One region of the Streptomyces sp. NPDC001668 genome, then DNA from elsewhere that is predicted to be linked to it. Evidence: predicted binding sites of a transcription regulator. Region 1 holds the regulator's gene; the other holds the start of a gene.

Region 1 (4,001 bases):
CGGCGCCACCTACTACTACGAGGTCCGCGCCTACGACAAGGCGGGCAACGAGTCGTCGGGCACCGCCGACCAGCCCGTCACCACCGTGGACACGACTCCGCCCGCGGCGCCGTTCCTGGAGATGGACGCGTGCCCGGACGACCAGCCCTACGCGGCCCCGGAAATGGTCACCACCGCCGAGAACCGGGCCGACATCGCGGAGTACCAGCTCCAGCGGCTCGCCCCGGCCACGAACACCTGGTCCACCGTGTACACCGGCGCCAAGGGCGCGGTCTGCGACACCGGTCAGGCCGCCGACGGCAGCAAGGTCACCTACCGGGGACGGGCGCGGGACGCCGTCGGCAACTGGTCCGTGTACTCGGCGGCGACCACCTTCACCACCTTCGACATGACCCCGCCGGCGACCACCGCCGACGCCCGGGTGGAGTACCGGGCCGGCGTGCCGCACCTGGTGTGGTCGGCCGTCGACGGAGCGGCCTCGTACCAGGTCCTCCAGTACGACCGGGCGACCGGCGACTGGCTCGACGCGCTGCCCGGAGCCACGGGCAACACCCCGACCACCACCACGGGGACCGATGTGGTGCCGCGTCAGCTGCTCGCGGTCGCCGACAGCTACCGGTACGCGGTGCGCTCGGTGGACGCGAAGGGCAACGCGGCCGCCCCGGTGGAGGTCACGCTCACCATGGCCGACCGGCCCGAGGCGATCGCGCCGTTCAGCACCACCGCGAACCGCTTCGACGAGGGGGTGATGATCGAGTGGAGCAGCGCCGACCCATGGACCTTCGGCGAGGACAGGCCCCTGCTCACCTACCGGATCGTCCGCACCGACAAGGCGACCGGCGAGCGCAGCGCGGTGGCCGCCTGCAAGCCCAACAACTCGCAGGACCTGCCGCTGACGGACCCGGAGACGTACTGGACCTGGAACACCGGCGACGCCCCCGACTACGCCGGCCCCCGGCAGATCAACGGCGTCTGCTGGGACGTCTCCGGCGCCTCCGAGACGACGTACGACTACACGGTCACGACGATCGACCCGTACGGCCATGAGTCGCGGCCCGGCCCAGCCGCCACCGCGACCACGCCGGACACCGTGCGCCCGGCTCCGGTGGAGAACCTGGCCGCCGAGCGGATCCCGCTCGGTGTGCGCCTGACCTGGACACCGCCCGCCGACGACGACGTCACCGGCTACAAGGTGTGGCAGGGCGTCACGGACCCGGACACCGGCGAGACGGAGTGGAAGGAGAACTGCTGGACCGGCGAGTCCCTGGCCGCGACAGAGATCCTCTGCCCGACGGTCCCCGACGGCGCCACGCACACCTACAAGGTGGCCGCCACGGACGGCTCCCCCCTGATCCCCTGGTACGCCGGCCCCGAGGCCTTCCACCCCGCCGAGCTCTCCGTCACCCTGCCCGACACCCGGCCGCCCGGCTGGACGGGCACCGAGGTCCGTGAGGACAGCTACCCGGACCTGTCCGTGGACTGCTCCGAGAGCTCCGGCCTCGGCGACTGCTCCCGGTTCACGGGCTACCGCGTGGAGCGCTGGGACCCGGCGGCGAACGCCTACGCCACCCTGGCCGAGGGCGCGATGGGCGACGCCAACTCATACATGGACAAGACGGTCAACGGGGACAGGCTGAACCTGTACTACTACCGCGTGGTCCTCCTGGACTCCGCGGGCGCCGAGACCGTGGCCCGCTCGGCGGCGTACGGCATCTGGGAGTACGAGTTCTGACCCGGCACACGAGAAGGGGCCCGGAGAGATCTCCGGGCCCCTTCCCCATGTCCGCCTAGTCCTTCGCCCTCTTGGGCCGCCACACCACCAGCGCGCTGGTCTGCTGGACCTCCTGGTACGGGACCAGGTCACGGCGGTACGACGCGTGCACCGCCGCCTCGCGCTGCTGCATGGCCGCCGCGGCGCCCTCGACGGCCGCCTGGAGCTCGGCCACCCGGGACTGCAGCGCCGCGACCTGGTTCTCCAGCTCGATGATGCGCTTGATGCCGGCGAGGTTGATGCCCTCGTCCTGCGACAACTGCTGGACGGTGCGCAGCAGTTCGATGTCGCGGGCCGAGTAGCGCCGGCCCCGCCCGGCCGTGCGGTCCGGGGAGACCAGGCCGAGGCGGTCGTACTGCCGGAGGGTCTGCGGGTGCAGGCCGGAGAGCTGGGCCGCCACCGAGATGACGTAGACCGGGGTCTCCTCGGTCAGTTCATACGGGTTGCGTCGACGACCGTCCACTCGAATCATGCTCCCTTCGCGGCCTGGAACAGCTCCGCCCGTGGATCCTCACCCACGGTCGCCTCGCGATACGCCTCGAGCGCGTCACGAGCCTTCCCCGACAGCTCGGTCGGGACACTCACCTCTACGGTGACCAGCAGGTCGCCCCGGGTGCCGTCCTTGCGGACCGCGCCCTTGCCCCGCGCCCGCATGGTGCGGCCGTTGGGCGTGCCCGGAGGCAGTTTCAGCGTCACCGAGGGGCCGCCCAGCGTCGGCACCTTGACCTCGCCGCCGAGCGCCGCCTCGGAGAAGGTCACCGGGACCGTCACCGTGAGGTTGTCGCCCTTGCGGCCGAAGACGGGGTGCGTGTCGACGTGCACGGTGACGTACAGGTCGCCCGCCGGGCCGCCGCGTTCACCGGGCGCCCCCTTCCCGCGCAGCCGGATCCGCTGGCTGTCCGACACCCCGGCCGGGATGCGGACCTGCATGGTGCGCGAGGACTTGGCCCGCCCGGAGCCCTTGCAGATCTCGCAGGGGTTCTCCGCGATCAGGCCCCGGCCCTTGCAGTCCGGGCAGGGGTCCGTGAGCGAGAAGCCTCCCCCGGAGCCCCGGGCCACCTGGCCGGTGCCCACGCAGGTCGGGCACACGCGCGGGTTGCCGTTGGCGTCGCCGGTGCCCGAACAGGCCTTGCAGGGGGCCTGCGAGGACATCCTGAGCGGGACCGTCGCGCCCTCGATCGCCTCGGTGAAGCTGAGGGTGACCTCGGTGTCGATGTCCTGCCCGCGCCGGGGCTGGACGCGCGTGGTTCCGGAGCTGCCCCGGTTGAACAGGCCCCCGAAGACGTCTCCGAGTCCGCCGCCGAAGCCGCCGGCTCCCTGGCCCCCGCCCTGGGCGCCGCCTCCGAAGAGGTCGCCCAGGTCGAAGTTGAAGGAGCCGCCCGCGCCGCCCGGCCCCGGGCGGAAGCCGCCGTTGCCGAAGAGAGCGCGGGCCTCGTCGTACTCCTTGCGCTTCTTGGGGTCACCGAGGACGTCGTTCGCCTCGGAGATCTCCTTGAAGCGCTCCTCGGCCTTGGTGTTGCCCTTGTTGGCGTCCGGGTGGAACTCGCGGGCGAGCTTGCGGTACGCCTTCTTGATCTCGGCCTCGGTGGCGTCCTTGGGGACGCCGAGGACCTTGTAGTAGTCCTTCTCGATGAAGTCCTTGGTGCTCATCCTCAGCGTCCCTCCTTCCGCTCATGCCCTGCGATCTCAGCCCTCCTCAGGGCCGTTGTCCTTCTCCTCGCCGGCCTCGGACTCGTCCTTGACCGTCTGCGCGCCCGGCTGCGGCTCGGCCACGGCCACCCGCGCGGGGCGGATGGTGCGCTCGCCGATGCGATACCCAGGCTGCAGAATCGCCACGCACGTCGTCTCGGTGACGTCGGGCGCGTAACTGTGCATCAGGGCCTCGTGGATCGTCGGGTCGAAGGGCTCGCCCTCCTTGCCGAACTGCTGAAGGCCCATCTTCGCCGCGACGGTCTCCAGGGACTCCGCGACGGACTTGAACCCGCCGAGCAGTTCCCCGTGTTCCCGCGCGCGGCCGATGTCGTCGAGCGTGGGCAGGAGCTCGGTCAGGAGGTTCGCGACGGCGATCTCCTTGACCGTGATCCGGTCCCGCTCCACCCGGCGGCGGTAGTTCTGGAACTCGGCCTGGAGGCGCTGGAGGTCCGCGGTGCGCTCGTCGAGCGCCTTGCGCGACTGGTCCAGCTGGGCCGTCAGGCCGGCGATCTGCGCTGTTGCGTCCCCGGCCGGGGCC
Region 2 (4,001 bases), on a different contig from region 1:
TCGCCCAGTTCGTGCTGCGCCGCGACCTTGCGGAGCAGCCGGGCGATCGAGCGCTCCAGGGTGCGCACGCCCGCCTCGCGGGTGTACTCGCCGGCGAGCTTGCGCAGCGCGCTCTCGTCGATGACGACCTCGTCCTTCGCGAGCCCCGCCCGCTCCAGCTGGCGCGGGAGCAGGTGGTCACGGGCGATGACGATCTTCTCGTCCTCGGTGTAGCCGTCCAGGCGGACCAGCTCCATACGGTCGAGCAGGGCCTCCGGGATGGCCTCCAGGACGTTGGCCGTCGCGAGGAACACCACGTCGGACAGGTCGAGTTCGACCTCCAGGTAGTGGTCGCGGAAGGTGTGGTTCTGCGCCGGGTCCAGGACCTCCAGGAGGGCCGCCGCGGGGTCGCCGCGGAAGTCGGAGCCCACCTTGTCGATCTCGTCGAGCAGGACGACCGGGTTCATCGAACCGGCCTCCTTGACGGCCCGCACGATCCGGCCGGGCAGCGCGCCGACGTACGTCCGCCGGTGGCCGCGGATCTCCGCCTCGTCCCGGACGCCGCCGAGGGCGACGCGGACGAACTTGCGGCCCATGGCGTGCGCGACGGACTCGCCGAGCGAGGTCTTGCCGACGCCGGGCGGGCCCACGAGGGCGAGCACGGCACCGCCGCGCCGACCACCCACGACCCCGAGGCCCCGCTCGCTACGGCGCTTGCGCACCGCCAGGTACTCGGTGATCCGCTCCTTCACGTCCTCCAGGCCCGCGTGCTCGGCGTCGAGGATCTGCTTGGCGCCCTGGATGTCGTAGGAGTCCTCGGTCCGCTCGTTCCACGGCAGTTCGAGGACGGTGTCCAGCCAGGTGCGGATCCAGGAGCCCTCCGGGGACTGGTCGCTGGACCGCTCCAGCTTGTCGACCTCCTTGAGGGCGGCCTCCCGCACCTTCTCGGGCAGGTCGGCGGCCTCCACGCGGGCGCGGTAGTCGTCGGACTCCTCGCCCTCCTGCTCGCCGTTGAGCTCGCGCAGTTCCTTGCGTACGGCTTCCAGCTGACGGCGCAGCAGGAACTCGCGCTGCTGCTTGTCGACGCCCTCCTGGACGTCCTTGGCGATGGTCTCGGCGACGTCCTGCTCGGCGAGGTGGTCGCGCAATTGCTGGGTGGCGAGCTTGAGACGGGCGACCGGGTCGGCGGTCTCCAGCAGCTCGACCTTCTGCTCGGTGGTCAGGAACGGCGAGTAACCGGAGTTGTCGGCGAGGGCGGACACGTCGTCGATGGCCTGCACCCGGTCCACGACCTGCCAGGCGCCGCGCTTGCGCAGCCAGGCGGTGGCGAGGGCCTTGTACTCCTTGACCAGTTCGGTGACGTGACCGGGCAGCGGGTCGGGGACGGTCTGGTCGACCGTCGTCCCCTCGACCCACAGGGCGGCGCCCGGGCCGGTGGTCCCCGCACCGATCTTCACCCTGCCCCGGCCGCGGATCAGCGCGCCCGGGTCGCCGTCGGCCAGCCGGCCGACCTGCTCGACGGTGCCGAGCACACCGGTGCTCGCGTAGGTGCCGTCGATGCGTGGCACCAGCAGGACCTTCGGCTTTCCCGGTTCCGAGCGGGCGGCGGCCTGGGCGGCCTCCACCGCGGCGCGGACGTCGGCGTCGTTCAGGTCCAGCGGGACCACCATTCCGGGCAGCACGACCTCGTCGTCGAGCGGCAGCACAGGCAGAGTGAGCGGTGTGGACGTCGAAGCCATGATCTCCCCTTCGGCAGTCAAGTTGAGCTATGCCGACTCAATGCATGCGCCGCTTCGAATGTTCCCCACCCGAGCGGCTGTTCGCTGTCGGCGATCACAGCTGCCGGAATGGCCGGTTCCGGCCCTATCGTCATCGCGTAATAGACACATACTGCAAGCGGTCATTACAGGGGATGTCATGGGCGGAGTCGTACAGGCGTGGGTGACCGGCTGGGTGGTGTCGCGCGGGGCGGCGGCGCCGGAGCGGGAGCCCTGGGGATTCACCGTCGACGTGGGGCAGGTGGCGCACGTGTCGCGGCACGTCTTCGACGCGCTGGGCGACGACGTGGACGAGGAGACCGTGCGCAAGGTGGCGGACGGGGTGACGGGGGCCGGGGTCTGGCTCAAGGTGTTCCATGACCCGGAGGTGGTCGGGGGCTGGCTGGGCGGGGGCTGGTGGGTGGACCCCGAGCCGGGCTACCTGATGACGGTCCCGTTCACCGCGCCGGCGGAACGGACCGGCCCCCCTCCCGGATACCGGCTGCGCACCTGGTCCGTCGGCGGAGTCACGCGCGTGCTCGTCGCCGCGCCCGACGGTTCCCTCGCGGCTCGCGGCCAGGTCGCCCCGACCGGCGCCACCGCCGTCTTCGACCAGATCGAGACCGTGGCCGCCCATCGGCGCCGAGGGCTGGGCAGCGTCGTCATGGGCACCCTCCAGGCCGCGGCGGCCGCCACGGGGGCGAAGACCGGCGTCCTGGCGGGGACGCCCGCGGGGCGGTGGCTGTACGAGTCTCTGGGCTGGCATGTGCAAGCTCCGCTCACCAGTGCGAAGTTCGTGGGACCGGACGCCGGGTGACCGCCCGTCACCGCCCGCGGGAAACCCGGAGGCGGCCTGGGACGCTCTCTGTCATGCTGCGCCGGTGATCGCCCCGACACCTCCGGGGGTTCCCGCCGGCCGCACGGCGGACAACGCCCAGCCGACGCCGGGTCTTCCCGAGGGCCTGGAACCGCGTCGGTGGCCCACCCCGGACGCCGGCGCCCCGGGTGGCTGAGAGCCACGGCCCGGCGACCAGCCGGCGGAACCTGCCCGCGCCGACCGAGGACGCGGGACGCGCACGCGGATCGGACGGATGCGGGAGCGGGGGGAGCCGGAGATGCGACCAGTCACCTCCACGCGCGCGTGCGAGGCGAGACGACCGAGAAGACCAAGGGAACGAACCGACCATGACCGCCACGGACACACCACCCCTCCTCTCCGCCTACGACGACCAGATGCGCGGCGCTCCGCCCACCCCGCCCGCCGGGGTGACGTACGAGCAGGACGGGCCGCTGCTGCGGATCGTCGGCCAGTTCCGCGGGTTCGTGAGCGGGCCGCGTGACCTCGGTCTGGAGGGCGCCGCACTCGACGAACTCATCGCGCGGCAACGTGACTTCTTCGCGGCGCGCGGCGAGGCCGTCGAGTGGAAGACCCGCTCCCACGACACCCCGGCCGACCTCACCGAACGGCTCCGCACGGCCGGTTTCGTGCCCGAGGAGCGGGAGACGGTACTGGTCGGCCGGGCCGCCGAGATGGCCGTAGGAGAGCCCGTGCTGCCGGACGGCGTCGCCGTGCGCCGGGTCACGGCGGACGCCGACATGCGGCGGATCGCCGCGATGGAGTCGGCGGTCTGGAGCCAGGACTGGAGCTGGCTCGCCGACGATCTGATCGGCCGGGTCGCCACCGCGCCGGACGACATCGCGGTGTACGTGGCCGAGGCGGACGGCGAAGTGGTGTGCGCCGCCTGGCTGGTGTTCCGCGCGGGCACGGAGTTCGCGAGCCTGTGGGGCGGTTCCACGCTCGCCGAGTGGCGGGGCAAGGGCATCTACCGTGCCCTCGTCGCCGTACGCGCCGCCCTCGCCGCCTCCCGCGGGGTCACCTACCTGCACGTGGACGCCTCGGACGACAGCGCGCCCATCCTGCGCCGGCTCGGCATGCGTGCGGTGACCACGACCACGCCGTACGTCTGGACCCCGCCCGGTCTCTGACACCGCCCTGTGCCGAGCCGCCGAGCCGCCGGGACCCGGAGGCCGCGAGCCGAGTTTTTGGCGCCGTGGACGCCGCGGTGAGCGCGGAACGGCGAGGAGTCGGCCCTCGTTCCGGGCGAGCCCTCCCAGCAGCGATGCCGCACCTGCCGGGGAGGTCACCGGTCCTGCCCCATTCCCGGGGCCCCGCTCCCGACGCCATACTGTCGGCCGACTCGCTGGAAGCGGCGCGGACTTCACGCGGGCAGACGCCGACACCCCGCTGTGCGCGCGGGCCGTAGT

What was found. The regulator HspR, encoded in region 1, represses chaperone genes until heat shock. The targets are predictions, from matches to a motif close to TTGAGNNNNNNNNNCTCAA.
Region 2: lon (endopeptidase La) is a predicted target of HspR. The motif match lies at 1,741-1,759, and genes of this name have one in related genera.

What each region holds. Positions count from the first base shown of each region.
Region 1 is NZ_JBIAUQ010000006.1:497,474-501,474, forward strand. Features, by position in the region: gene ACFYZ8_RS21885 (PA14 domain-containing protein) at 1-1,732, shown strand, start outside; gene ACFYZ8_RS21890 (heat shock protein transcriptional repressor HspR) at 1,788-2,234, opposite strand; gene dnaJ (molecular chaperone DnaJ) at 2,240-3,421, opposite strand; gene grpE (nucleotide exchange factor GrpE) at 3,458-4,001, opposite strand, start outside.
Region 2 is NZ_JBIAUQ010000003.1:438,177-442,177, forward strand. Features, by position in the region: gene lon (endopeptidase La) at 1-1,718, opposite strand, end outside; gene ACFYZ8_RS11665 (GNAT family N-acetyltransferase) at 1,897-2,553, shown strand; gene ACFYZ8_RS11670 (GNAT family N-acetyltransferase) at 2,922-3,722, shown strand.